3 regions of the Streptomyces broussonetiae genome follow, and region 1 is predicted to be linked to each of the others. Evidence: predicted binding sites of a transcription regulator. Region 1 holds the regulator's gene; each other region holds the start of a gene.
What was found. The regulator HrcA, encoded in region 1, represses chaperone genes, less so after heat shock. The targets are predictions, from matches to a motif close to TTNGCACTCNGNNNNNCNGAGTGCNAA.
Positions count from the first base shown of each region.

Region 2: the regulator HrcA is predicted to act here: its motif matches at 6,884-6,910, upstream of groES (co-chaperone GroES).
Region 3: the regulator HrcA is predicted to act here: its motif matches at 2,500-2,526, upstream of groL (chaperonin GroEL).

Region 1 is NZ_CP047020.1:3,428,531-3,437,900, forward strand. It holds gene GQF42_RS15850 (S41 family peptidase) at 1-965, opposite strand, end outside; gene GQF42_RS15855 (hypothetical protein) at 1,117-1,668, opposite strand; gene GQF42_RS15860 (VOC family protein) at 1,812-2,204, opposite strand; gene GQF42_RS15865 (16S rRNA (uracil(1498)-N(3))-methyltransferase) at 2,224-2,970, opposite strand; gene GQF42_RS15870 (nitronate monooxygenase) at 2,967-4,043, opposite strand; gene dnaJ (molecular chaperone DnaJ) at 4,267-5,403, opposite strand; gene hrcA (heat-inducible transcriptional repressor HrcA) at 5,404-6,420, opposite strand; gene GQF42_RS15885 (MBL fold metallo-hydrolase) at 6,593-7,315, shown strand; gene GQF42_RS15890 (DUF3097 domain-containing protein) at 7,350-8,222, shown strand; partial or broken gene GQF42_RS15895 (Uma2 family endonuclease) at 8,200-8,675, opposite strand; gene hemW (radical SAM family heme chaperone HemW) at 8,758-9,370, opposite strand, start outside.
Region 2 is NZ_CP047020.1:5,667,662-5,677,031, reverse strand. It holds gene GQF42_RS26410 (response regulator transcription factor) at 1-507, opposite strand, end outside; gene GQF42_RS26405 (WhiB family transcriptional regulator) at 890-1,219, shown strand; gene GQF42_RS26400 (LysR family transcriptional regulator) at 1,274-2,182, opposite strand; gene GQF42_RS26395 (MOSC domain-containing protein) at 2,263-2,931, shown strand; gene GQF42_RS26390 (SDR family NAD(P)-dependent oxidoreductase) at 3,006-3,779, shown strand; gene GQF42_RS26385 (ester cyclase) at 3,878-4,585, shown strand; gene groL (chaperonin GroEL) at 4,677-6,305, opposite strand; gene groES (co-chaperone GroES) at 6,429-6,737, opposite strand; gene GQF42_RS26370 (polysaccharide deacetylase family protein) at 7,077-7,961, opposite strand; gene GQF42_RS26365 (polysaccharide deacetylase family protein) at 7,958-8,878, opposite strand; gene GQF42_RS26360 (class I SAM-dependent methyltransferase) at 8,969-9,370, shown strand, end outside.
Region 3 is NZ_CP047020.1:4,532,039-4,541,408, forward strand. It holds gene GQF42_RS20920 (NADH:flavin oxidoreductase) at 1-482, opposite strand, end outside; gene groL (chaperonin GroEL) at 715-2,337, opposite strand; gene GQF42_RS20930 (cold-shock protein) at 2,693-2,896, opposite strand; gene GQF42_RS20935 (MoaD/ThiS family protein) at 3,329-3,604, opposite strand; gene thrC (threonine synthase) at 3,601-4,884, opposite strand; SAM riboswitch class I at 4,902-5,045, opposite strand; gene GQF42_RS20945 (glucosyl-3-phosphoglycerate synthase) at 5,206-6,150, shown strand; gene GQF42_RS20950 (alpha,alpha-trehalose-phosphate synthase (UDP-forming)) at 6,237-7,655, shown strand; gene otsB (trehalose-phosphatase) at 7,631-8,491, opposite strand; gene GQF42_RS20960 (DUF3263 domain-containing protein) at 8,556-8,780, opposite strand; gene GQF42_RS20965 (ABC transporter substrate-binding protein) at 8,830-9,370, opposite strand, start outside.

The DNA of each region.
Region 1 (9,370 bases):
CGGGGCATCCGGGCGCGCACGCCCGGGGTGGCGGCGAGGGCCCGGGCGGGTCCGGAGCGATGGGTGACCCAGTGGACCCCGCCGCGTACGCACACGGCGCTGCCGCGCGCGGTGTGGTCGGGTGAGGCCGCGCCGTACCAGTGGCCGGCGTCCACCGGGCGGGGCCGCAGATCGATCCGGGGCCCGCCGAGGCGCACGTCCAGCCGGCGCGGCTCGGCGCCCTCCAGGTCGTCCAGCACCCACAGCTCTCCGGCCGAGCAGTAGACGACCCGGGTGCCGTCGCCGGAGGCGTGCCGGGCGTAGAAGCGGCCGAGGGGCGTGTGGCGGCGCAGGTCGGAACCGTCGGCGAGGGAGGAGTACAGGGCGCCGGTGCCCTCGTGGTCGCAGAGGAAGGCGATGCGGTCTCCGGCCCAGACCGGGCACTCGATGTTGCCGTCGATCTCCTCGTGGAGCCGTACGAACTCCCCTGCCCCCTCGTCGCCTTCGGCGGCGCGGTCGATCCACAACCGGCCCGCCGTACCGCCCCGGTAGCGCTTCCAGTACGCCGCCTCGCGGCCCATCGTCACCGACAGCAGCACGGTGGCCGGTCCGAACGCCACATCGCCGACCGGGCCGTACGGCAGGGTCCGGGCGGGGCCGCCGTCCAGCGGGACGGCGTGCGCCCAGCTGTGGCGGAAGCTGGGACGGCCCTGCGCGCCGAGCGCGAGCACCCGCCCGTCGGAGGTCCAGCCGCGCACCTCGGTACGGCCGTTGCCCCAGTACGTCAGCCGCTCGGCGGGGCCGCCGTCGACGGGGGCGACATGCACCTCGGGAGCGCCGTCCCGGGTGGAGGTCCAGGCGATCCGGCGCCCGTCCGGGGATATCCGGGGCCGGTTCACGGGCCGGTTGTCCGCGCTGACCCGCCAGGCCCGGCCGCCGTCGAGGGGCGCGAGCCACACGTCGTCCTCGGCGACGAACGTCACCAACTCGCCGTGTACATGGGGGAATCGGAGATATCCGGAAGACGCCGTGGTTCCCGTCGAAGCACCCTGAGTCACCCCGTCACTGTACGCAGCGATCGGCGTGCCACGCCCGGCGTTCCGATCTCTTGACGCGAAGGTCGCTCGCCCCCGGCGCTCACTTGCCCTCGACGGGCCAGCAGGTGGGGTCGCCCTTGCACCACAGGGTCCGGGTGACGGTGACCGTCACGGTGGGCCGGCCGCCCCCGGGACGGTAGGTGGGCGGCTTGTACGTGGGCCCGGGTGTGGCGTTGCAGTCACCGAGGCCACTCACGTGGAAGACCTGCCGGCCGCCGACCCAGGCCGTCAGATCCCCGCGCACGCACGCCCCGTCGACGACCTTGGTGACCCTCCCGGTGACGGTGATCTTCTGCCGGTGACCGGTCTCGCCCTTGCAGTCGACGAAGACGGCGCCGGTCCCGGTCGGCGAGAGCGTGCCCGCCGTCCCGTTGCTTCGGTCATGACCGGTACAACTGAGCCAACTGACGTCCACATGCTGCTGCTTCAGCCCGGCCGTGGCGGTCCTGCCGGTGGTGTAGGCGGCGGTCATGGAATCGAGGCCGGTCGGCTGGCAGGCCACCAGGGCCCCACCGGCCACGACGACGGCCCCCGCCGCACCCACGACCCGCGCCCCGTGCGACCCATACCGAACCCACCTGAAAGCCCCCATGCAGGGCAGAGTGCCACCGGCGCGCCCGCCGGGGAAGGCCGCATACGGCCACTCACCCGTTCGGGGAGCCGGGGTCCCCCCAAGGGACGCGGGGCCGTACCGGACATGCGGCTACCGCCGCGCGGGCGCGAGCGGCGGAGCATCTAGCCGCGCAGCAGCAGCCACTCCTGGAGCTCGACCAGGTTGCCCTCCGGGTCCTTGAGGTGGGCGACCCGCATGCGGTCGGTCATGTGGGACGGGCCGTGGATCAGGGTGGCGCCGCGGGAGGTGATCTCGGCGCAGTAGGCGTCGAGGTCGTCCACGCGCAGCACCACCAGGGAGCGGTGGCCGTTGACGGTGTCGCCCAGCTCGTCCAGGATCTCGGCCATCATCGCCCGGTCCTGCAGGGCGATGCCGGCGGAGCCGACGTGCGGGCTGAACTTCTCGTACGGGCCCTCGGCCGCGCCGGACTGCGGCTTCAGCCCGAGGACGTGGGCGTAGAAGCGGTAGCAGGCGGCGAAGTCGGTGACCAGCAGTCGGACTTGGGCGAGTTCCACGGTGTCCCCCGAGTGTGGGTCAGGACCAGCGGCCGGTGCGGCCCAGCAGCAGGGCCGCTGCGGCGGTGCCGGCGGTGGAGGTGCGCAGGACGGTGGGACCGAGGACGTACGGCTTCGCCCCGGCCTCCTCGAAGAGCGTCAACTCGTCCCGTGCGACGCCGCCCTCGGGGCCGACGACCAGCACGATCTCGCCCTCGGCGGGCAGTTCGGCGGTGGCCAGCGGCCGGCTCTCGTGCTCGAAGTCGGAGTGCAGTACGGCGGCGAAGTCGGCCTCGGCGAGAAGTGCGGCCACCTGTTTGGTGGTCGCCGCGTCCGCGACCCGGGGGAAGCGGACCCGGCGGGACTGCTTGCCGGCCTCCCGGGCGGTGGCCCGCCACTTGCCGAGGGCCTTCAGACCCCGCTCGCCCCTCCACTGGGTGATGCAACGGGCGGCCTGCCACGGCACGATGGCGTCGACACCGACCTCCGTCATCGTCTCGACGGCGACTTCGCCCCGGTCGCCCTTGGGCAGGGCCTGGACGACGGTGATGCGGGGGCTGGGTGCCGGTTCCTCGAAGATGCTGCTCATGTGCACGATCAGCCGGTCCTTGCCCTCGCTGCCGATCACCTCGCACACGGCGTGGCGGCCGGTGCCGTCGGTGAGGACGACCTCCTCACCGGGCTGCAGCCGCTTGACCGAGACCGCATGGCGGCCCTCGGGACCGTCCAGGACGTAGCGTCCGCTGTCCGCGTCGAAGTGCTCGACGACGAAGACGGGGGCCGTCATCGCCCGTCACCCCCGGCCGACAACGCTGTCCGGGCGGCGGCGAGTTCGGCCGCCAGCACCTCCACCAGCTCCCCGGCCGGCAGCTCCCGGGCCAGCCGGTGGCCCTGGCCCGCGAACAGCGACATGCCCTGCGCGTCCCCGGCCTTGGCGGCGGCCTTGCGCAGCGGCGAGGTCAGGTGGTTGACCTCGGGGTAGGCGGCGGGGGCGTACGGGCCGTGCTCGCGGACGAAGCGGTTGACCAGGACGCGCGCCGGGCGGCCGGAGAACGCGCGGGTCAGCTCGGTGCGGGCGAACAGGGGGTTGGCCAACGCCTGCTTGTGCAGGGCGTGGGCGCCGGACTCGGGGGTCGCGAGGAAGGCCGTGCCCAGCTGGGCCGCGCTCGCGCCCGCCGCGAGGACGGCGGCGATCTGACTGCCCCGCATGATGCCGCCGGCGGCGACGACCGGAATGTTCACGGCCTCGCGGACCTGTGCGACCAGTGACAGCAGGCCGATACCGGAGCCGTCGTTCTCCTGCAGGTCCCGGTGGGTGCCCTGGTGGCCGCCGGCCTCCACGCCCTGTGCGATCACCGCGTCCGCCCCGGCCTGCTCGACCGCGCGGGCCTCCTCGGCGGTGGTGGCGCTGACCAGGGTGACGGTGCCGGCCCGGCGCAGCCGGTCGAGCACCTCCCGGCTCGGCACACCGAAGTGGAAGGAGACCACCGGCACCGGGTTGTCGAGAAGTACGGCGAGCTTGGCCTCGTAGCCGTCGTCCCGTCCGCTGTCGGGGTCGCCCAGTTCGGTCTCGTACCAGGCGGCCTCACCGGCCAGCTGGTGGGTGTAGACCTCGACCACGCCGGACTCGGCGTACTCGGGCTGCGGCATGAACACGTTCACGCCGAAGGGGCGGCTCGTGAGCCCCCGCAGCTGCTTGATCTCCCGGTACATCCCGTCGGCGGTCTTGTAACCGGCGGCGAGGAAGCCGAGGCCGCCGGCCTCGGAGACGGCGGCGGCGAGCTGCGGGACGGAGACACCGCCCGCCATGGGGGCCTGCACGATCGGGTGGGGGAAGAGATCGGTCAGCGCGGAGGACATGACCGCATGTTGTCACGTCCTTCGAACAAGTCCGAATCGGGGCTTGCGTCGGCATAGGACAACGGCATACGGGGTGCCGGAGCACCCCGTACGGCCCTTGTCGGACGACGCCTCAGCGTCCGTTGAAGGCGTCCTTCAACCGCGAGAACAACCCCTGCCGGCCCGGCTGATTGTGCCTGCCCGGGGGCCGGCCCCCGGACCCCCGGCCACGCCCCGGCGCACGTCAGCGTCCGTTGAAGGCGTCCTTCAACCGCGAGAACAACCCCTGCTGGCCCGGCTGGAACTGGCCCTGCGGACGCTCCTCGCCGCGCAGCTTGGACAGCTCGCGCAGCAGCCGCTCCTGCTCGGGGTCCAGCTTGGTCGGGGTCTGCACCTCGACGTGGACGATCAGGTCGCCCCGGCCGCCGCCGCGCAGATGCGTGACGCCCCGGTTGTGCAGCGGGATCGACTGGCCGGACTGGGTGCCGGGCCGGATGTCGACCTCCTCCATGCCGTCCAGGGTCTCCAGCGGCACCTTCGTGCCGAGCGCCGCCGCAGTCATCGGGATGGTGACCGTGCAGTGCAGGTCGTCGCCGCGCCGCTGGAAGGTCGGGTGCGGCAGCTCGTGGATCTCGACGTACAGGTCACCGGCGGGACCGCCGCCGGGGCCGACCTCGCCCTCACCGGCGAGCTGGATCCGGGTGCCGTTGTCGACACCGGCCGGGATCTTCACGGTCAGCGTCCGCCGCGACCGCACCCGCCCGTCACCGGCGCACTCCGGGCACGGCGTGGGCACGACCGTGCCGAAGCCCTGGCACTGGGGGCAGGGGCGGGAGGTCATGACCTGGCCGAGGAAGGACCGGGTGACCTGGGACACCTCACCACGACCGCGGCACATGTCACACGTCTGGGCGGTCGTACCGGGCGCCGCGCCCTCACCGTTGCAGGTGTTGCAGACGACCGCGGTGTCGACCTGGATGTCCTTGGTGGTCCCGAAGGCCGCCTCGCCCAGCTCGACCTCGATACGGATCATCGCGTCCTGGCCGCGCCGGGTGCGTGAGCGCGGACCGCGCTGCGACGCCGTACCGAAGAACGCGTCCATGATGTCGGAGAAGTTGCCGAAGCCACCGGCCCCGAAACCGCCCGCGCCCGCACCGCCGGCCTGCGAGAGCGGGTCGCCGCCCAGGTCGTAGACCTGCTTCTTCTGCGGGTCCGACAACACCTCGTAAGCGGCGTTGATCTCCTTGAACCGCTCCTGGGTCTTGGGATCCGGGTTGACGTCCGGGTGCAGCTCGCGCGCGAGCCGACGGAACGCCTTCTTGATCTCATCCTGCGACGCGTCGCGGCGCACGCCGAGAACGGCGTAGTAGTCCGTGGCCACTTACGACTCCGCCAGGATCTGTCCGACGTACCGTGCCACTGCGCGTACCGCTCCCATCGTTCCCGGGTAGTCCATGCGGGTCGGTCCGACCACGCCGAGCTTGGCAACCGCCTCGCCGCCCGAACCGTAGCCGACCGACACGACGGACGTGGAGTTGAGTCCCTCGTGGGCGATCTCGTGCCCGATGCGCACGGTCATGCCCGGATCCTTCGCCTCGCCGAGGAGCTTGAGGAGCACGACCTGCTCCTCCAGCGCCTCGAGCACCGGCCGGATCGTGAGGGGAAAGTCATGTCCGAAGCGAGTGAGATTGGCGGTGCCGCCGATCATCAGCCGCTCCTCGTTCTCCTCCACGAGTGTCTCCAGAAGTGTGGAGAGCACCGTGGAGACCGTACCGCGGTCCTCCGGCTCGAAGGCGTCCGGGAGGTCCTCGACCAGCGTCGGCACGTCCGTGAACCGGCGCCCCGCGACGCGGCTGTTGAGCCGGGCCCGCAGATCCGCCAGCGAGGCCTCGCCGAACGGCGCCGGGCAGTCGACCATCCGCTGCTCGACCCGGCCGGTGTCCGTGATCAGCACGAGCATCACGCGCGCGGGGGCGAGCGCGAGCAGCTCCACATGCCGCACGGTGGACCGGGTCAAGGACGGGTACTGCACGACGGCGACCTGCCGCGTGAGCTGCGCGAGCAGCCGTACGGTACGGGCCACGACGTCGTCGAGATCGACGGCGCCCTCGAGGAAGTTCTGGATGGCCCGCCGCTCGGGCGCGGTCATCGGCTTGACGCCCGCGAGCTTGTCGACGAAGAGCCGGTAGCCCTTGTCCGTGGGGATCCGCCCGGCACTGGTGTGCGGCTGGGCGATGAACCCCTCGTCCTCCAGGGCCGCCATGTCGTTGCGCACGGTCGCCGGGGAGACGCCGAGGTTGTGCCGCTCGGTCAGCGCCTTGGAGCCGACCGGCTCCTCGGTGCCGACGTAGTCCTGGACGATGGCGCGCAGCACCTGAAGCCTGCGTTCACTCAGCATTCGCGCGCACCTCCAGCACCTCGTCCCCTCGTACCGCTCGTCCGTCTGTTCGGCCGCCTGGCACTCTTCCCATGCGAGTGCCAGCCTTTCCCGGGGCCCAGTGTACGGCTGTCGGGTACACCCGGGGCAAGGTCGGTGCCGTCGTTGCGGCCCGTAGGGCTAGCGTCGCGGTATGACGCTGACTTGGGAAGAGCTGGGATGGGAGCGGCTGGCCGCCGGGATCGGGCGGTGCCGGCTTCCTGGCTGGGACTGCACCGTGGGACTGGTCCTCGGCGAGGATACGGCGCTGATGGTGGACGCCGGCTCGAGTCTGGCCGAAGGCGCGCGGCTGCGGGCGCAGGCGCAGGAACTGGCCGGCGGTCGTGTGACCCATCTCGCGCTCACGCACCCCCATTTCGATCACGTCTTCGGGACTCCGGCGTTCGCCGGGGTGCAGGTGTACGCGGCGGTCGGTGTCGACGCGGTGTTCGCCCACGAGCGCGAGGAGCTGCGCCTGGACGCGATCAGGAACGGCCTGCCGGCGGCCGAGGCCGACGAGGCGGCGGACGCCCTCGTACCGCCCGGCCACCAGGTCTCGGGCGAGTGGACGCTCGACCTGGACGACGGCCGCCAGGCGCTTTTGGCCAACGTGGGCCCCGGTCACACGGCGAACGACCTGGCGGTCCTGATCCCGGGCGAGCGCGAGGTGGTCTTCTGCGGCGACCTGGTCGAGGAGTCCGGCGAGCCGCAGGCAGGCCCGGACGCGGTTCCGTCCCGTTGGCCGGACGCCCTGGACCGGCTCCTGTCCCTGGGCGGCGAGGACGCACTGTACGTGCCCGGTCACGGAGCGGTGGTGAACGCGGCGTTCGTACGACGTCAACGCGACGCGCTGGCCGCCCGTTTCGGCGTGTCGTGAGCGCGGGCGGGGGACTTCTCCTATGGTCATCCGAATGCGCCCACCCGTCTCCCGCCACCACCCCTCCAACGAGGGCCCTGCGGGCCCGCGCCCTCGTGTGTACTCCGCCGACCTGACCCCGCCGTGGAAGAAGCAGCAGCCCGCGCCGGAGGTGGCGGCGGAGCCGGGTCTGGTGGTGGAGGAGCCCGGCACCGGCTTCTGCGGGGCGGTGATCCGCTGCGAGGCGGGCACGGTGACCCTGGAGGACCGCTTCGGCAAGCACCGGGTGTTCCCGCTGGAGCCGCGCGGCTTCCTGCTGGAGGGCAGGGTGGTGACGCTCGTACGGCCCGCGTCGGGTGGTCCGGTACGGCCGTCCCGCACGGCCTCCGGCTCGGTGGCCGTCCCCGGCGCCCGCGCCCGCGTGGCCCGCGCCGGCCGCATCTACGTCGAGGGCCGCCACGACGCCGAACTGGTCGAGAAGGTGTGGGGCGACGACCTGCGCGTCGAGGGCGTGGTCGTGGAGTACCTGGAGGGCGTGGACGACCTGCCGTCGATCGTGTCGTCCTTCGCGCCGGGCCCGGACGCGAGGCTGGGCGTGCTCGTGGACCACCTGGTGCCGGGCACGAAGGAGTGGCGCATCGCCCAGTCGGTGACGAGCGAACACGCGCTGGTCGTCGGCCACCCGTACATCGACATCTGGGAGGCGGTGAAGCCGTCGTCCCTGGGAATCGCCGGCTGGCCCCGGGTGCCGCACGGCCAGGACTGGAAGACGGGCGTGTGCCGGGCGCTGGGCTGGCCGTCGCAGAACACCGGCGCGGTGTGGCAGGCGATCCTGAAGCGGGTGACCTCTTACAAGGACCTGGAGCCGGAGCTGCTGGGGCGGGTGGAGGAGCTGATCGACTTCGTCACGGGTAGCGGTGGGGCCTGACGTTGGGGAACGATCCGAACTCGGTGGTGTCCAGTTCGAGTCCCAAGACCTCCACCGGAACTGGATCGCCGAATTTGATGATCTCCTGGCCCAGGTAGTCGGCGTCCTCGCCCTGGCCCGCAGGCTTCGTCAGCAAGACGCAGTGCGCCATGATCGGGTCCAGGATGAGGTAGGCAGGGATCTTTCCTGCCGCGTTACCGCCAAGTCCGGAACCGGCTCGCTGGCCTCGTCAAGGATGTCGACGTCCTGGGTCTGAAGCCTCGCCCACCGCTTGCGCGGGATCTGGTCCAACACGTCTTCCACGATCATGTTGTGGACCAGATCAGGGCTTGCCGTCATCACAATTACCCCCCGGAGAAGCTCGACCTTCACGCCCTCCGGAGGCTCGAGTTCCTCGAAGACCTTGGTCATTCCACGCTCGTCCACAGCGGTCATCTCCGTGGCCCTCCGCATCCGCCGCGTCCTTTTGGCGGCAGCCCACGAACCAGGTTAGGGACCGAACCGGCGTTCCGGGGTCATTCACTCGCCCGGGTGCTCAGTCCACCAGATCCCTCACCACCCCGTCCGCCAGCAACCGCCCCCGCAGCGTCAGCACGGCCCGCCCCTCCTCGTACGGACCCTCCTGCAGGAGCCCGTCCGCCAGCGCCCGCCGTGACGCCGCGAGCCCCTCCTCCCTCAGCAGGGACAGCGGCACTCCCTCTCGCAGCCGCAGCTCCAGCAGGATCCGCTCCACCCGCCGGTCCTCGTCCGACAGCAGTTCCCGGCCCGCACCCGGTGAACGGCCCGAGGCCAGCGCCGCCGCGTACGCGCCGGGGTGCTTGACGTTCCACCAGCGCACTCCGCCCACGTGCGAGTGCGCCCCCGGTCCCGCGCCCCACCAGTCCGCGCCCCGCCAGTACAGCTCGTTGTGCAGGCAACGGCCCGCCTCGGAGGTGGACCAGTTGGAGACCTCGTACCAGTCGAAGCCCGCCGCCGAGAGCGCCTCCTCGGCGATCAGGTAGCGGTCCGCGTGGACGTCGTCGTCGGTCATCGGCACCTCTCCCCGGCGGATCCGGCGGGCGAGCTGGGTGCCCTCCTCGACGATCAGGGCGTACGCGCTGATGTGGTCGGGACCCGCGCCCAGCGCCGCCCGGAGCGAAGCCCGCCAG
Region 2 (9,370 bases), 2.2 Mb from region 1:
GGAGAGGAACAGCTCACGGCCGATCTCCGCGTTGGAGCGGCCGTGGCTCATGCCCTCCAGGACCTGGATCTCACGCGCGGTGAGGGTGGGCGCGGCGCCCATCTCGGCCGAACGGAGCCGGCGCGGGGCCAGCCGCCAGGTCGGGTCGGCCAGCGCCTGCGTCACCGTGGCCCGCAGCTCCGCGCGCGAGGCGTCCTTGTGCAGGTAGCCCCGGGCGCCGGCGGCGACCGCGAGGGCCACGCCGTCGAGGTCCTCGGCGACGGTGAGCATGATGATGCGCGCGCCCGGGTCGGCGGACAGCAGCCGGCGCACGGTTTCCACCCCGCCCAGGCCGGGCATGCGCACATCCATCAGGATGAGGTCGGAGCGGTCGGCGCCCCAGCGGCGGAGCACTTCCTCGCCGTTGGCCGCCGTCGTCACACGCTCGACACCGGGCACGGTCGCGACCGCGCGGCGCAGGGCTTCTCGGGCAAGCGGGGAGTCGTCGCAGACGAGGACGGATGTCATGACCGCCCTCCGCAGCTGATGCGCGTCACCTTGAGCCTCCAGGCTGGTACGGAAATCGTCACCTGTGCGGTCGACCGCCTCGGACGCCTGCCCGAGCGCTGGTGTTCTCAACCGCCTCCGCACTCTCAACGACGGTCACTCGAAAGAGTTACGGGGCTGCATGCCGTCATCGGCACTCTACGTGAGGGTCTCGACACGGTGCAGACACGGCCAACAGACTCTCAACTTTTCATCACAACCCGTGCCCCATTTGGCCGCTTTTCTTCCCGTTTCGGGATGTCCGAGGCTAGATTCGCAATGAGTCATATTTTCATCTCCTTAGACCGGAGATGTACGGTCGTTGGCACCGTATCCGCCCAGAACGGCGACAAGGGGTCACGTAATGGCAGATTTCTCCCGCCTTCCCGGACCGAACGCGGACCTGTGGGACTGGCAGCTCCTCGCTGCCTGCCGCGGGGTGGACAGCTCGCTCTTCTTTCACCCGGAGGGCGAGCGCGGGGCGGCTCGGAGCGCTCGCGAGAACTCGGCCAAGGAGGTCTGCATGAGGTGCCCCGTCCGTGCGGAGTGCGCGGCGCACGCGCTGGCCGTGCGCGAGCCGTACGGCGTGTGGGGCGGCCTGACCGAGGACGAGCGCGAAGAGTTGATGGGACGGGCTCGTAACCGCCTGGTGTCGGCGTCGACCACCAGCGGGGACACCGCCTCGAGCCACTGAAGGAACGTTTCTTCAATCACGCCTCGACGGGCACGCGCGCGCAGGGCCGGGCGCTCAGCGTCCCTGCGCGCGCGTGGCCGCCCGGGCCAGTTGTTCCAGCGTCGCCGCCACGGCGGGCACCTGCGCCAGGTCGGGCAGGGTGAGGGCGACGATCTCGCGGCGCACCGCGGGCTCCAGCCGCACCGTGCGCACGCCCCTCGGCCGGACCGACTCCACCGCGAGCTGCGGCAGTACGGCCACCCCGAGGCCCGCGCCGACCAGGCCGACCACGGCCGGGTAGTCGTCCGTGGCGAAGTCGATGCGCGGGGTGAAGCCGGCCCCCTCGCAGACCTCGACCAGCTGACCACGGCAGCGCGGGCAGCCCGCGATCCAGGGCTCCTGGGCCAGTTCACCGATGGCCACACTCTCCGCGCGCGCGAGGCGGTGCCGCTCGGGCACCAGGGCCACCAGACGGTCCGTCAGCAGAGGCCGTACGACGAGATCGTCCCAGTCCTCGGCGGCCGCCGCTCCGCCGTAGCGGAAGGCCAGGGCCAGGTCGCAGTCACCCTCGCGCAGCAGCGCGACCGACCTCGGGGGCTCGGCCTCCTCCAGGAAGACACGGGTGCCGGGGTGGGCGGCACGCAGGGCGGCCAGGGCGGTGGGGACCAGGGTGGAACTACCGCTGGGGAAGGAGACCAGCCGGACCCGGCCGGCCCTGAGGCCCGCGATGGCGGCGACCTCCTCCTCGGCGGCGGTGAGCCCGGCGAGGATGCCGGAGGCATGGCGGACCAGGGCCTCGCCGGCCTGGGTCAGGCGCATCTCACGGCCGCTGCGGACCAGCAGCGGAGTGCCGACCGAGGTCTCCAGGACCTTCATCTGCTGGCTGACGGCCGGCTGGGTGCAGCCCAGTTCACGCCCCGCCCCCGAGAAGGAACCGGTGGCGGCGACGGCGCGCAGGACTCGGAGATGACGTGCCTCTATCACCCTTTGAGCATAAGCCCCGCTTGGGGAAGTTGCCCAATATTCGCTCGACGCTTTGAGGTGGGCCCGCGTACCGTGCGCACATGAAGGTTCTCTCGGTCAATCTGGGCCACCCGCAGCCGGTGCCGTACACGGATCAGGCGGAGGGCGTGACGGGCATCGACAAGAAGCCGGCCGCCGGGCCGGTGCGGGTGGCGGCGCCTGGCCCCAAGGGGGTCGGCGCGAGCGGGCTCGCCGGGGACTCCGTGTGCGACCTGCGGCACCACGGCGGGGACGAGCAGGCGGTGTACGCGTTCGCGCGCGAGGACCTCGACGAATGGGAGCGCGAACTCGACAGATCGTTGGCCAACGGTTGCTTCGGGGAGAACCTGACGACGGAAGGCCTGGAGGTCTCCCGGGCGCTGATCGGAGAGCGCTGGCGGATCGGCAGGAGCCTCGTCCTGGAGGTGACCTCGGGCCGGATTCCGTGTCGTACGTTCCAGGGCCATTTGGGCGAGCGCGGCTGGGTCAAGAGATTCACCCGGAAGGCCGCGGCGGGTGCCTACCTCCGGGTGATCGAACCGGGCGAGATCCGGGCGGGCGACCCGGTCGAGATCGTGCACCGGCCGGACCACGGGGTGACGGTGGAGATGCAGTTCCGCGCGGTCACCACCGAGCAGGAACTGCTGCCGCGGCTCCTCGCGGCGGGCGAGGCGCTGCATTCGCAGGCGCTGGCGCGGGCGCGCAATTACGTAGCGGCGCAGCAGGGCTGAGGTGCCGTCATCGGGGCTCTCGCGCGGATCCCGCGGCAGCGGACGCCGTCGGTCCGGGTCACTACCCTTGGGCCATGACAACGGCTCTGATTACGGGATCGACCGCGGGCATCGGCGCCGCGTTCGCGCGGCGGCTGGCGGCGGACGGGCATGACCTGGTCCTGGTGGCGCGGGACACCGGGCGACTGCGCGAGCAGGCGACCGAACTGCACGACCGGCACGGCATCGAGGTGGAGGTGCTGAGCGCCGACCTGTCCGAGGACAAGGGCATCGAGACGGTGGCCGACCGGCTCGGCGACCGGAAGAACCCGGTCGACCTGCTGGTCAACAACGCCGGGTTCGGCAACAAGGGCCGCTATCTCGACGTGGCCATGACCGACGAGCTGAGGATGCTCAAGGTGCACTGCGAGGCGGTGCTCCGGCTGACGTCGGCGGCGGCCGAGGCGATGCGCGAGCGGCGCCGGGGCGGGATCGTCAACGTCGCCTCCGTGGCCGCCTTCGTGCCGCGCGGCACCTACGGCGCCTCCAAGGCATGGGTCGTGCAGTTCACGCAGGGCGCGGCCCGGGACCTGGCGGGCAGCGGTGTGCGCCTGATGGCCCTGTGCCCCGGCTTTGTGCGCACCGAGTTCCACCAGCGGGCCGGGATGGGCACGGACAACATCCCGGGCTGGATGTGGCTGGACGCCGACAAGCTGGTCTCGGCGGCCCTGGCCGATCTGGCGCGCGGGAAGTCGTTGTCGATCCCCGACCCGCGCTACAAGGCGCTCATGGGCCTGGTGAAGGTGACACCCCGTGGGCTGATGGGCGGGATCAGCTCGAGGACCGGGCGCAGGTACGGGCCGCAGTAGCCCCGCGGACGCGTGGGTGACGCCGTCGCTCCGGTGTGGAAATGGGGCGAAAATGAGCGTGACAGAAACCGGGCCAGGGGGGGCCGGGAGGCGGCGTCATGACCTTCGTACAGCTCATCGAGTGCAGGACGAGCCGGCTGGACGAGATGAACCGGCTCATGGACGACTGGGTCGCACAGACCAAGGGGAGGCGGGCGGCGGCGCACGCACTCGTCGGCAAGGACCGCTCGGACGCGTCGCACATCGTCGAAGTCGTGGAGTTCCCGTCGTACGAGGAGGCGATGCGGAACTCGAACCTCCCCGAGACCGACACGGTCTTCCAGGGGATCCTTGCCCTCTGCGACGAGATGCCGACGTTCACGGACCTGGACGTCGTGCGGGACGAGTGGCTGGCGGAGGAGACCGTACGGCGGTTCTTCGCGGCGCTGACGGCCCCGGATGAACTGCCGCCGTTCAACGACCTGTTGGACGAGGACATCCACACCCACGATCCGATCAATCCGCAGGACACCCTCGGGCTGGACAACGTCCGCGCCGAGTACCGGATGTGGCGCGCGGCCTTCGACCTCACGTTCACCATCGAGGACCTGCTCACCCAGGGCGGCCGGGCCTGCGCACGATGGACCGCGCACGCCACGCACAAGGGCGACTTCCTGGGGATCGCGGCCACCGGGCGGAAGGTCGCGATGACCGGGACGACGATGTTCCGGTTCGGTGACGACGGCAAGATCACCGAGATCTGGTGGCAGGACGACATGCTGGGGCTGATGCAACAGCTCGGCGCACTGGACGAGTTGGAGAAGTAGACCCTCGAGGCACGGACAGGGCGGCGGCGGACAGGGCGAAGGCCCGGCCCCCCTCGCGGGGTGCCGGGCCTTCGCTCGAGAGCGGCGTGGCTCAGTGGGCGTGGCCGTGGCTGTGGCCGTGGCCCGCGGCCTCCGGCTCCTCTTCCTTCTTCTCGACGACCAGGGTCTCGGTCGTCAGCAGGAGGGAGGCGATGGAGGCGGCGTTCTCCAGGGCGGAGCGGGTGACCTTCACCGGGTCGATGACGCCGGCCTTGACCAGGTCGCCGTACTCGCCGGTGGCGGCGTTGTAGCCCTGCCCCTTGTCCAGGTCCTTGACCTTGGAGACGATGACGTAGCCCTCCTGGCCGGCGTTCTCGCCGATCCAGCGCAGCGGCTCGACCACGGCGTTGCGGACGACCGCGACACCGGTGGCCTCGTCGCCGGTCTTGTCGAGGTTGCCCTCGAGGATCTTCGAGGCGTGGACCAGGGCGGAGCCACCACCGGAGACGATGCCCTCCTCGACCGCGGCGCGGGTCGCGGAGATGGCGTCCTCCAGACGGTGCTTCTTCTCCTTCAGCTCCACCTCGGTGGCGGCGCCGACCTTGATCACGCACACGCCGCCGGCCAGCTTCGCGAGGCGCTCCTGGAGCTTCTCGCGGTCCCAGTCGGAGTCGGTGTTCTCGATCTCGGCCTTGATCTGGGCGACGCGGCCGGTGACGGCAGCGGAGTCACCGGCGCCGTCGACGACCGTGGTGTCGTCCTTGGTGACGGTGACGCGGCGGGCGGAGCCCAGCACATCGAGGCCGACCTGGTCGAGCTTGAGGCCGACCTCCTCGGAGATGACCGTGGCACCGGTGAGGATCGCCAGGTCCTCCAGCATCGCCTTGCGGCGGTCGCCGAAGCCGGGGGCCTTGACCGCGACCGCGTTGAAGGTGCCGCGGATCTTGTTGACGACCAGGGTCGACAGGGCCTCGCCCTCGACGTCCTCGGCGATGATCAGCAGCGGCTTGGAGGCACCGGCCTGGATGACCTTCTCCAGCAGCGGAAGCAGGTCCTGGATGGAGCTGATCTTGCCCTGGTTGATGAGGATGTAGGGGTCCTCAAGGACGGCCTCCATGCGCTCCTGGTCCGTCACGAAGTACGGCGACAGGTAGCCCTTGTCGAAGGCCATGCCCTCGGTGAAGTCCAGCTCCAGACCGAAGGTGTTCGACTCCTCGACGGTGATGACACCGTCCTTGCCGACCTTGTCCATCGCCTCGGCGATCAGCTCGCCGACCTGCTGGTCCTGGGCGGACAGCGCGGCGACGGCGGCGATGTCGGACTTCTCGTCGATCGGGCGGGCCGTGGCGAGCAGGTCCTCGGAGACGGCCTTGACGGCGGCGTCGATGCCCTTCTTCAGGGCGGCCGGGGAGGCACCGGCGGCGACGTTCTTCAGGCCCTCGCGCACCAGCGCCTGGGCGAGCACGGTGGCGGTGGTGGTGCCGTCACCCGCGATGTCGTTGGTCTTGGTCGCCACCTCCTTCACCAGCTGCGCGCCGAGGTTCTCGTACGGGTCCTCGATCTCGACCTCGCGGGCGATCGTGACACCGTCGTTGGTGATGGTGGGGGCGCCGAACTTCTTGTCGATGACGACGTTGCGGCCCTTGGGGCCGATCGTCACCTTCACCGTGTCGGCCAGCTTGTTGACGCCGCGCTCGAGGGCGCGACGGGCGTCCTCGTCGAACTTCAGGATCTTCGCCATGACAGCGGGAGCCCTCTCGGAAATCTAATGGGTGGAAAGACAACTGCGCCCCGGACGCCCGGCTTCGTTATCGGTCGCGGGGGCCAGGGGCGCAGCTCAGGAGCAAAGGGTTGCTCGAGGTGATTACTTCTCGATGATCGCGAGCACGTCGCGAGCCGAGAGGACGAGGTACTCCTCGCCGTTGTACTTCACCTCGGTGCCGCCGTACTTGCTGTACAGGACGACGTCGCCGACCTTGACGTCGAGCGGCAGACGCTCGCCGTTCTCGAAGCGGCCCGGGCCCACGGCGAGGACGGCGCCCTCCTGGGGCTTCTCCTTCGCGGTGTCCGGGATGACCAGGCCAGAGGCGGTGGTCTGCTCGGCGTCGAGCGGCTGGACCACGATGCGGTCCTCGAGCGGCTTGATGGCAACCTTGGAGCTGGTGGTCGTCACGATCCGACCTCCCCCTTCGGAGATCTCACGGGGTTAACTGTCTGAGGTGGCGACCAGGTGGATCCGTCGTCGCGGGTGCCGGACCTGCCCGTCGCGTTTTTGGCACTCTCACGCGTCGAGTGCCAGAGCCGAGACTATGACCGGGATTAGCACTCGGTCAAGCGGAGTGCCAATGCCCGTGGCGCGTCGGCCGAAGATTGCCCGCGCCGGGTGCCCCGGGTGCGCCGGGTGGCGGCGTCGCCCCGCCGTCACCGGGAGCTGCCGCTCCGGCCCCCGCCCAGGCCCGAACGGCCTCGCTCTCGGTCGCCGGACGGGCCGAACCGTGCCGACCGGCGCCGATCAGTTCAGGTAGTCCTCGAGCCGCCCCACCGTCAGTCCCCGCTGCTGCACCCTGCGCAGGACCCGGATCGTGCGGTCCCGCAGGGCCCGGCCCACCGTCTCGTCCGGGCCGACCAGGACGATGTCGCCGGGACCCAGGCGGGGCTTGCCGCGGGCGTAGGCCAGGTCGGTCGGGGTCATGGTGGCGCGCCACAGGACGATCGCGGAGATGCCGCAGTCGGTGGCCGCGCGCAGGGTGGTGGTGTCGTACGCGCCGTAGGGCGGACGGAAGAGGCTGGGGCGCAGGCCCAGGCTGGACCTGAGGCGGTCCTGCTGACCGCAGATCTCGGCGCGCTGGCCGGGGTAGGGCAGTCCGGCCAGCGCGCGGTGGTCGAGGGTGTGGTTCTGGATGCCGGCGCCCAGCCGGTGCAGGCGGGCGAAATGGCCGTAGCCGGGGCCGGCGATGCTGTCGGTGAGGAACATGGTGACCGGCAGCCGCAGTTCGCGGACCATGTCCACGAAGCGGGGGTCCTTGTCGGCGCCGTCGTCGTAGGTGAGGAAGACGACCGGGTCGCGGGTGGGCACGTGGTCCATGACGCGGGGCAGGGAGCGGCCCGCGCTGTGCGGGGAGAGCGCGAGGGTGCGGGCGGCCGGCCGGGGCGGGCTGGCGAGGGGCTCGGCCAGGCCCCAGCGACGGTAGTTCGGGTCCGGGGCGGGGCGGTGCGGGCCGTGCGGGCGGACCCGCTCGGCGGCCTTCCTGCCGAGGCGCTCGATGGGGTCCACGGACTGGGCGCAGCCGCCGAGGAGGAGGGCCGAGGCGAGCAGCGCGGCCGTGGCCCGCCGCGGGCGCCGCCCGGGGCCGGACCGCCGTACGCGCCCCGCCCACGGGCTCCTCCCGGGCCTCACAGGTAGTCCTCCAGGCGGGCCACGGCGTAGCCGTCGCGCGTGACCTTGTTCAGGAAGCGGCGCATGTCGTCGACCATCGTGCCGTTCCAGTCGGAACGGCCACGGAAGTGGGTGAGGACGATGTCGCCCCGGCGCATCCTCTGGTCGTCCTCGCGGTACTCCCAGTGGTCGACGTACACCTCCTCGTTCCAGATCGGCGCGTACCGGATGCCGCAGGCCTTGGCGGCGCGCAGGCTGTCCTGGTTGTAGTTGCCGTACGGGAAGCGCATGACGGTGGGTGCCCTGCCGAACTGCTTCTTCATGATCTTCTGCATGCCGCAGATCTCGTCCTTCTGCTGTTCGTAGGACAGGCCCGGCAGGTAGGGGTGGTGCAGGGTGTGGTTGTTGAGGGTGTGGCCGTAGGACTGCATCGTGCGGAAGTAGCCGTAGTCGTCCTTCACCAGGTAGTTGCTGAGGAAGGCGGTGTACGGGATCTTCAGGTCCTGCATCATCCGCAGGAAGGCGGGGTCCTTCTCCGAGCCGTCGTCGATCGTGAGGAAGACGATCTTCTGGTCGGTGGGGATCGTGGTGAAGACCGGGGGCAGGGCCCAGGCTTTCTGGTGGGCCACCTCGAAGCCGGGCCGGGCGGTGATCCGCGGCTTCACCCTGGGCGGCGGCGGGGCCGTCAGCGGGACTTCGGCCAGTCCCCAGCGCTTGGCGGCAGCGACCAGCCGGGCGTGCTCCGCGGCCTTGCGGGCCTGGGGGCTCAGGGCCTGCGCGGGGCCGTCGTGGCCGGGTGCGGGCGCGGGGCGGGGGGTGGCGGCGGGGTCGCCGCAGCCGGAGAGGAGGGCGGTGGAGGCCAGCGTGGCGGCTCCGCAACCAAGCGCCAGACGCCCAAGACGCGACCGATTTTTATCGTTTTGTACGACTGCTCGCATGATGTCGGATCCTCCCAGGGGTCCACCCGGATCCCGGGCCGACACCGCCGCCGCAGGCGCACCATCCACCGACTGGCCCACAATGAGCCGGTGAACGACCTCGCTCTGCTCCTCACCTCCGAAGGCCGTGCCCTCCTCGACGAGGTCCGCGGCACCGCCCCGGCGGACGAACTCGCCGTCGCCACCCGGCTGCGCCGCGACCACCCGGCCGAACTGGTGTCGGCCGCGCTCGGCCAGGCCCGGCTGCGGCAGCGGGCGGCGGCGAAGTTCGCGGCGACGGACGCGGAGCGGATGTTCTTCACGCCGAACGGGGTCGAGCAGTCGACGCGGACCACCGTGGCCGCCTACCGCGCCGAGCGCTTCAAGGAGCTGGGCGTGACCTCCGTCGCGGACCTGTGCTGCGGGATCGGCGGGGACGCGATCGCGCTGGCCCGGGCGGGGATCCGGGTGCTCGCCGTGGACCGGGATCCGCTGACGGCTGCCGTGGCCCGC
Region 3 (9,370 bases), 1.1 Mb from region 1:
GCGAACGCGGCGATGACGTCGTCGACGTCCTGCTGGGTCATCGCCTTGCCGGTGGGCTCGGCACCGGCGGTGACCAGGCCGGAGGGGCCGACGGCGGGGGCGTCCGCGAAGGGCGGCTCGCCCTGCTTGCGGACCATGCCGATGTGCCACAGCTGCGGGACGATCGTGCCGCCGGCCGCGTGCACGTCCTCGGCGACCTTGGCCCAGCCCGCCAGCTGCTCCTCGCCGTGGAAGCGGGGCACGCGATCGCTCTGGCCGGCCGAGTCGTGGCCCACGTAGGTGCCCTCGGTGACGATCAGGCCGACACCGGCGGCGGCGCGGCGCGCGTAGTAGGAGCGCACGTCCTCGCCGGGGATGCCGCCGGGGGAGAACATCCGGGTCATCGGCGCCATCACGATCCGGTTGGGAACGGTGAGGCCGTTGAGGGCGATCGGGCGGGACAGGATCTGGGCCGCGCGGGAGGCGGAGGGGGTGGCGGTCACGTGGGGGGCTCCTCGTGAGTGCGGGGTGAGCGGTCGACGGGTGCCAACCGACCGGTATGTGTGTGCGCATTGTTGCAGCTCATTAAGTAACGACGTGCGCGCCGCCCCCATTCCGGACCACGACCCACCCCTGTGTGATCCGGGCCACTGCGAACACGCCCGAGGGCGGCACCCCCTGCCTCACGACAGGGAGTGCCGCCCTCGGTAAGGACGCGATCAACCGTCAGGTCGATCAGAAGTCCATGTCACCGCCCGGCATGCCGCCCGGAGCGGCCGCGGCGGCCTTCTCCGGCTTGTCGGCGATGACGGCCTCGGTGGTGAGGAACAGCGCGGCGATGGAGGCGGCGTTCTGCAGGGCAGAGCGGGTCACCTTCGCCGGGTCGATGATGCCCTCGGCGATCATGTCGACGTACTCGCCGGTGGCGGCGTTCAGACCGTGGCCGACGGCCAGGTTGCGCACCTTCTCCACGACGACGCCACCCTCGAGACCACCGTTGACGGCGATCTGCTTCAGCGGGGCCTCCAGGGCGAGCTTCACGGCGTTGGCGCCGGTCGCCTCGTCACCCTCCAGGTCCAGCTTCTCGAAGACCGAGGAGGCCTGCAGCAGGGCCACGCCACCACCGGCGACGATGCCCTCCTCGACGGCCGCCTTGGCGTTGCGGACGGCGTCCTCGATGCGGTGCTTGCGCTCCTTGAGCTCCACCTCGGTGGCGGCACCGGCCTTGATGACCGCGACACCGCCGGCGAGCTTCGCCAGGCGCTCCTGCAGCTTCTCGCGGTCGTAGTCCGAGTCGCTGTTCTCGATCTCGGCGCGGATCTGGTTGACCCGGCCGCCGACCTGCTCCGAGGAGCCGGCGCCGTCGACGATGGTGGTCTCGTCCTTGGTGATGACGACCTTGCGGGCGCGGCCCAGGAGGTCCAGGGTCGCGTTCTCCAGCTTGAGGCCGACCTCCTCGGAGATGACCTCGCCGCCCGTGAGGATGGCGATGTCGCCGAGCATGGCCTTGCGGCGGTCACCGAAGCCCGGGGCCTTGACGGCGACGGACTTGAAGGTGCCACGGATCTTGTTGACGACCAGGGTCGACAGGGCCTCGCCCTCGACGTCCTCGGCGATGATCAGCAGCGGCTTGCCCGACTGCATGACCTTCTCGAGGAGCGGGAGCAGGTCCTTGACCGAGGAGATCTTGGAGTTGGCGATGAGGATGTAGGGGTCCTCGAGCGACGCCTCCATGCGCTCCATGTCGGTCGCGAAGTAGGCGGAGATGTAGCCCTTGTCGAAGCGCATGCCCTCGGTGAGCTCGAGCTCCAGACCGAAGGTGTTGCTCTCCTCGACGGTGATGACGCCTTCCTTGCCGACCTTGTCCATGGCCTCGGCGATCAGCTCGCCGATCTGGGTGTCGGCGGCGGAGATGGACGCGGTGGAGGCGATCTGCTCCTTGGTCTCGACGTCCTTCGCCTGCTCCAGCAGGGCGGCGGAGACGGCCTCGACGGCCTTCTCGATACCGCGCTTGAGAGCCATCGGGTTGGCACCGGCGGCGACGTTGCGCAGGCCTTCCTTGACCAGGGCCTGGGCGAGCACGGTCGCGGTGGTCGTACCGTCACCGGCGACGTCGTCCGTCTTCTTGGCGACTTCCTTGACCAGCTCGGCGCCGATCTTCTCGTACGGGTCCTCGAGCTCGATCTCCTTGGCGATGGAGACACCATCGTTGGTGATCGTGGGGGCGCCCCACTTCTTCTCGAGGACGACGTTGCGACCCTTGGGGCCGAGCGTCACCTTGACGGCGTCCGCGAGCTGGTTCATGCCGCGCTCGAGGCCGCGCCGCGCCTCCTCGTCGAACGCGATGATCTTGGCCATGTGAAGTGGTCCCTCCAGGACTGGGGGTGATTCCTTCGGACCGCGCCCGCGCCCGCGACGGACGGCTCGCCGACCTGTGGTTCCTTGCCCCACATGGCCTGCGGGCCTCACCGACCCGGTCCTTCTTTGTCACTCTCACCTTCAGAGTGCTAACGCCAATGATTAGCACTCGGCATGGTCGAGTGCAAGGTGCGCCCGCGAAGCGGGCTCGATGGGGTGGTGGTCGGGTGACGGGTGGGCGCAAGCGCCTACGGCGGGTCCGGGGGGGCGCTCGGCCACCCGCGGACAGCGTGGCCCGGGGACGGCGAAGGGCCCACACCCCTCGCGAGGTGCGGGCCCTTGGGACAAGAAACGTTCAGGCGCTGAGGCGAACCATGTCGGCCTGCGGGCCCTTCTGGCCCTGCGAGATCTCGAACTCCACCCGCTGCCCCTCTTCAAGGGTGCGGTAGCCGTCCATCTGAATGGCGCTGTAATGGACGAAGACGTCCGCACCACCGTCGACCGCGATGAAGCCGTACCCCTTCTCCGCGTTGAACCACTTGACGGTGCCCTGAGCCATGCCTAACTCCCCTATTACTGGCCCTTGCACAGATCCACACTTCGCGGACCCGGGTCAGACCTCACCCCCCATCGGTCGGGGGCGTGCGCCGGAACGCGTCGACCGCGGCTGAATGTATCTGTCCAACTGCCGTCTGCAACAGGTCAATCGGACGAGAAATCTGGACGAGCCCGGTCCGGAATCTACCTAAACTTCGGCTGAATTCAGGGCAAGTCGGGCCGCGCAAAGCGGAACAAAAGCCACAGAAAGCCCGCACACTTTGGCTGCTTCTTATCGGGCCCGCGGTGGGGAATCCGGGGCCCGTGACCTTCGAGATCGGAACGCGTTCCCCAACTCTACCGCGCTCAATCACGCTGAATGGCCCCCTCCGTTTCTCTCACGGAAGGGGCCATTCGATGAACAGTCGGTAACTGCGGTTACCGAGGGTATATATCAGCCGCCGGCGACCGCCGGAATGATGGAGACACCGGCGCCGTCGGGGGTCACCGTCTCAAGGCCCTGCTCGAAGCGGACGTCGTCGTCGTTGACGTAGACATTCACGAACCGGCGCAGCTTGCCCTGGTCGTCCAGGACACGGGCGGAGATCCCGGTGTGGTTCTTCTCCAGGTCCTCGATGACCTCGGCGAGGGTCGCCCCCTCGGCGGCGACCTCGGCCCGGCCGCCGGTGTAGGTGCGCAGGATGGTGGGGATGCGAACGGTCACGCTCATGCGAGGCCAGCCTCTCGGAAGGAGTCCAGGGTCGGGCGGATGGTGGCGCTCAGGCCGGTGCCGGCCACCGCGTCGAGGGTCTTGAGCCCGTCGCCGGTGTTGAGGACCACCGTGGTCTTCGCCGGGTCCAGGAGGCCTTCCTTGAGCAGCTTGCGGGTGACGCCGACCGTCACACCGCCCGCCGTCTCCGCGAAGACGCCCTCCGTGCGGGCCAGCAGCTTGATCGCGTCGACGACTTCCTCGTCGGTCACGTCCTCCACCGCACCGCCGGTACGGCGCGCGATGTCCAGGACGTACGGCCCGTCGGCCGGGTTGCCGATGGCGAGGGACTTGGCGATGGTGTTCGGCTTCTGCGGGCGGACCACGTCGTGACCGGCCTTGAAGGCGGTGGACACCGGCGAGCAGCCCGCGGCCTGCGCGCCGAAGATCTTGTACGGCCTGTCCTCGACCAGGCCCAGCTCGATCAGCTCCTTCAGACCCTTGTCGATCTTCGTGAGCTGGGAGCCGGAGGCGATCGGGATCACCAGCTGGTCCGGCAGCCGCCAGCCGAGCTGCTCGCAGATCTCGTACGCCAGGGTCTTGGAGCCCTCCGCGTAGTACGGGCGCAGGTTGACGTTGACGAAGCCCCAGCCCTCGCCGGCCGGGTCGCCGATCAGCTCGGAACAGAAGCGGTTGACGTCGTCGTAGTTCCCCTCGATGCCGACCAGCTCGCCGCCGTAGACCGCGGCCATGACGACCTTGCCCTCCTCCAGGTCGTGCGGGATGAACACGCAGGACCGGAAGCCGGCGCGGGCGGCGGCGGCACCGACGGCACCCGCCAGGTTGCCCGTGGAGGAGCAGGACAGGGTGGTGAAGCCGAAGGCGCGGGCGGCCTCCAGGGCCTGGGCGACGACGCGGTCCTTGAAGGAGTGCGTCGGGTTGCCGGAGTCGTCCTTCACGAACAGCTCGCCGGTGACGCCCAGTTCGCGGGCGAGGTTGTCGGCCTTGACGAGGTTGGTCCAGCCCGGGTTCAGGTTCGGCTTGTCGGCCACGTCCGCCGGGACGGGCAGCAGGGGCGCGTACCGCCAGATGCTGGCCGGACCGGACTCGATCCGCCGGCGCAGTTCCTCGGTGTCGTAGCCGGAGAAGTCGTAGGCGGCCTCCAGCGGACCGAAACACTCCTCGCACGCGAAGACCGGGCCGAGCGGGACGCGGTGACCGCACTCGCGACAGCTCAGCGCCACGGCGGGACCGAGGTCGACGGTGGAGGTGCTGGAACTTGCAACTGTCTGCACAGCCATGGAGGCGAGGCCCTTTCTCCTCATCTTCCTCACGACGCATCTCGCCGTGAGACGGATTTGGCACCTTCCCTAGCCGGGAGCCTCGCTTGTGAAAAACGAGACCGGCTGGAGGGTTGCCGGGGCTTCATCGGGCCGTGTCCCTCTGCCCCTCTGGATGAGCTGTATGCGGTTGTGGAACGCGCGCGCCCCTCGACATGCGATGGTCATCGGCGTTGCTCAAGACTGTAACCGAAGCCCAGGACAGTTGAGATAGTCGTCCGAACCGCGAGATTGATCACCGCATGACCCCACGTGATCACGAACAGTGAGGAGCCACAGACCGTGCTGGAAGAAGTCGAGCGCTGGCTGGCCACCCGTTCCTGGTCCGTGGCCGACCGCCCGCTGCACCGGATCCTGGCCGCCAAGCAGCGCACGGGCCAGACGATCAGCGTCGTGCTGCCCGCGCTCAACGAGGAGCAGACCGTCGGCGACATCGTCACGGCCATCCGCCGCGACCTCGTGGAGGAGGTCCGTCTCGTCGACGAGATCGTCGTCGTCGACTCCGGCTCCACCGACCGCACCTCCCAGGTCGCCGCCGCCGCGGGCGCGCGGGTCGTTCACCGCGACGAGATCCTGCCCCGCATCGCGGCCGTCCCCGGCAAGGGTGAAGTCCTGTGGCGCTCGCTTCTCGTCACCTCCGGGGACATCATCTGTTTCATCGACGCGGACCTCAGGGAGTTCTCCTCCGACTTCGTCTCGGGAATCGTCGGCCCGCTGCTCACCGACCCCGAGGTGGCCCTGGTCAAGGCCATGTACGACCGCCCTCTCGGCTCGGCCGCCGGGCAGGGCGGACGGGTCACCGAGCTGATGGCCCGCCCGCTGCTGAACATGCACTGGCCGCAGCTGGCCGGGTTCGTGCAGCCGCTCGGCGGCGAGTACGCGGCCCGCCGCGGCCTGCTGGAACAACTGCCCTTCCCGGTCGGCTACGGCGTGGAACTGGGCATGCTGGTCGACGCCCTGCACCTGGTGGGCCTCGACGCGCTGGCCCAGGTGGACGTCGGCGTGCGCAGGCACCGGCACCAGGACGGCCAGGCGCTCGGCCGGATGGCCGCGGCCATCTACCGCACCGCCCAGCTCCGGCTGGCCCGGGGCCACCTGGTGCGCCCCTCGCTGACCCAGTTCGAGCGGGGCGAGGACGGCTTCGAGCCGCGCACCTACTCGGTGGACACCGAGGAGCGGCCGCCGATGGTGGAGATCGCGGAGTACGCCGAGCGCAAGGTGGCCTGAGGAGGATGGCCTGAGTTCGTATACGGCGGCGGTGTCGGGCGTGGGCACACGTTTGAGGGTTTCCGGGCCGGGCTAGGTTGAGGACCATGGCTTCCACGCACGGTGCCGAGGTGCTGGTCGCGTCCAACCGCGGCCCGGTTTCGTACACGGCGGACGAGAAGGGCTCGCTGCGCGCCAAGCGGGGCGGCGGCGGGCTGGTCTCGGGGCTGTCGGCCATCGGGTCGGACGCGGACTCGGTGTGGGTGTGCGCGGCGCTGGGCGACGGCGACCGGGAGGCCGTCCGGCGGGCGCAGGGCGGGCTGCTGCCGGCCGAGGACACCGGCGGGCAGCGGGTGCGGATGCTGGACATCGCCCCGGACGTCTTCGCCGACGCGTACAACGGGATCGCCAACTCGGTGCTGTGGTTCGTCCACCACATGCTGTACCAGACCCCGCTGGAGCCGGTCTTCGACGCGCGGTTCCGGCGGCAGTGGGCGTCGTACCAGGCCTACAACCGGGCGTTCGCGGAGGCGCTGGCCGAGGAGGCGGCCGTGGGGGCCGCGGTGGTCGTGCAGGACTACCACCTCGCGCTCGCGCCCCGGATGCTCCGGCACCTCAGGCCCGACCTGCGCATCGGCCACTTCTCGCACACCCCGTGGGCCCCGCCGGACTACTTCCGGCTGCTGCCCGACGACATCGCGGCCGAGTTGCTGCAGGGCATCCTGGGCGCGGACCGGGCGGCCTTCCTGACGGGGCGCTGGGCGGACGCGTTCACGGCGTGCTGCGAGGCGGTCCTCGGACCCGGGATCACCACGGGTACGGCGATCGGCGTGCACGGGCTCGGCGCGGACGCGGACTTCCTGCGCACACGGGCGCACGAGCCGGACGTGGACGAGCGGATGACGGCGCTGCGCCGCGAGATCGGCGAGAACCGCAGGACGATCGTCCGGGTGGACCGCACCGAGCTGTCCAAGAACATCGTGCGCGGACTGCTGGCGTACCGGCAGCTGCTGGACGACCACCCCGAGTGGCGCGAGCGCGTGGTGCACCTCGCGTTCGCCTACCCCTCCCGGCAGGATCTCGCCGTGTACCGGGAGTACACCGCCGAGGTGCAGCGGGTCGCGGAGGAGATCAACGCGCAGTACGGGACGGCTGGTTGGCGCCCGGTGGTGCTGCACGTCAAGGACGACTTCGCGCGCTCGCTCGCCGCGTACCGGCTCGCCGACGTCGCCCTGGTCAATCCGATCCGGGACGGTATGAACCTGGTCGCCAAGGAGGTGCCGGTCGTCTCCGACGAGGGGTGCGTGCTGGTGCTGTCGCGGGAGGCCGGGGCGTACGAGGAGCTGGGCGAGGACGCGATCGGGGTGAACCCGTACGACATCGGGGGTATGGCCCAGGCGCTGCACGCGGCGCTGGGCATGCCGGCGGGCGAGCGGGCGGAGCGGTCCAAGCGGCTGGCCGCGGCGGCCACGGCGCTGCCGCCCGCGAAGTGGTTCCTGGATCAGCTGGCCGCGCTGGAGCGGTGATCGATCTCGGCCGCCAGCGACCGCAGCAGCGCGACGACGCCGGCCGGGCCGTCGACCACCACGTCCGCCCGTTCGGCCAGTTCCGTGACCTCCGTGCTGCCGCTGCAGACCAGCAGGCCGGGGACGCCGTCCGAGCGGAGCTGCTCGACGGCTGCGAAGGCGGGCAGATCGCCCAGGTCGTCGCCGGCGTAGAGGACCGACTCGGCGCCGGTCTTGCGGACGAACTCGCCGAGCGCCGCGCCCTTGTCCACACCCGGCGGGCGCAGTTCCAGGACCATGCGGCCGGGTTCGACGATCAGGCCGTGGCGGGCGGCGAGATCGGCGAGCGGGGCGCGCAGGGCCTCGAACGCGGCCTCGGGGTCGGCGGCGCGGCGGGTGTGGACCGCGACCGCCCGGCCCTTCTCCTCGATCCAGGTGCCGGGCCAGGCACCGGCCCGGTCCAGGACGCCCGGCAGCTCCGCGCGGACCGCGGCGACGCCGGGGTGCGGGGCGGGGGCGGTGACGGTGCCGGTGACGGCGTCCCAGCGTTCGGCGCCGTAGTGGCCGAGGACGGTGAGGTGGTCCAGGCCGGGGACGCCGGCGAAGCCGCCGTAGCGGACCGCGACGCCGGCCGGGCGGCCGGTGATCACGGCGACGGAGGCGACCTTGGGGGCGAGGGCGGCGAGGGCGGGTACGGCGTCGGGGTGGGCGCGGGCCTGTTCGGGGTCGGCGACGATGGGGGCCAGTGTGCCGTCGAAGTCCAGGCCGACGATCGCTGCGCCGGGCTGCGCGAGCAGCGCGGCGAGTCCGTCCCGGCCGGGCCGGGTCTGCGGGGTGGGCAGAGCGTCAGCGTCCATACAGCGACAGTATCCAGCGCGGCCCGTTGTCACGCCTGGGGCTGCGCCTCCTCTCCCGCCCGGTTCAGCGCTCCGTACGGCGGGCGTCCCTGACCCGGCGCAGGCGGTTCACCGTCACCGGGTCGTGGGCCAGGGCCCGCTCGTCGTCGAGGAGGGCGTTGAGGAGCTGGTAGTAGCGCACCGGGGCCAGGCCCAGCTGTTCGCGTATCGCCCGCTCCTTCGCGCCGGGGCCCGCAAAGCCCCGGCGTTCCAGCGCGAGGATGGCCTTCTCCCGGCTGCCCAGTTCCATGGCAGCCACCGTAACGCCGGGCACGGACAGTCCGGCCCGGCTCAGCGGCTCAGCTCGCGCTGCTGTCGGCCGCCGTGGCGGTGGCCTGCAGGCGGGTGAGGACGGCGGAGGGGCTGCCGCCGGGGGCGACGGCCTGGCCGATGTTCTGCTTCACGGCCGCGGCGACCGCCGCCCAGGAGGTCTTGCCGACCGGATACAGCTCGGAGGTGGGCAGCTGGTCCAGGAAGGGGTGCAGGGCCTTGTCGGAGGCGGCGTCCGAGTCGCTCATCGCCGTCGAGGCGGAGCCCGTGACGGGCAGCAGGCCGTAGTCGCGCGAGAAGTCCAGGACGTTCTTCTCGCTGTAGACGAAGTTGAGGAAGTCGCCTATTCGGTCGGCGTGCCCGTTCTGCTTGAAGGCCATCATCCAGTCGGTGACGCCCATCGAGGCCCGGGCCGTGCCGGTGCGTCCCGGCATCGGCACCGTGCCGAACTGCACGCCCTTCTTCTCGGCCTGCTGGATCAGCGTGGGGTGCCCGTTGAGCATGCCGACCTGGCCGTCGGCGAAGGCGGCGAAGGCGTCCGCACGGTTGAGCCTGCCGGGCGCGACCGGG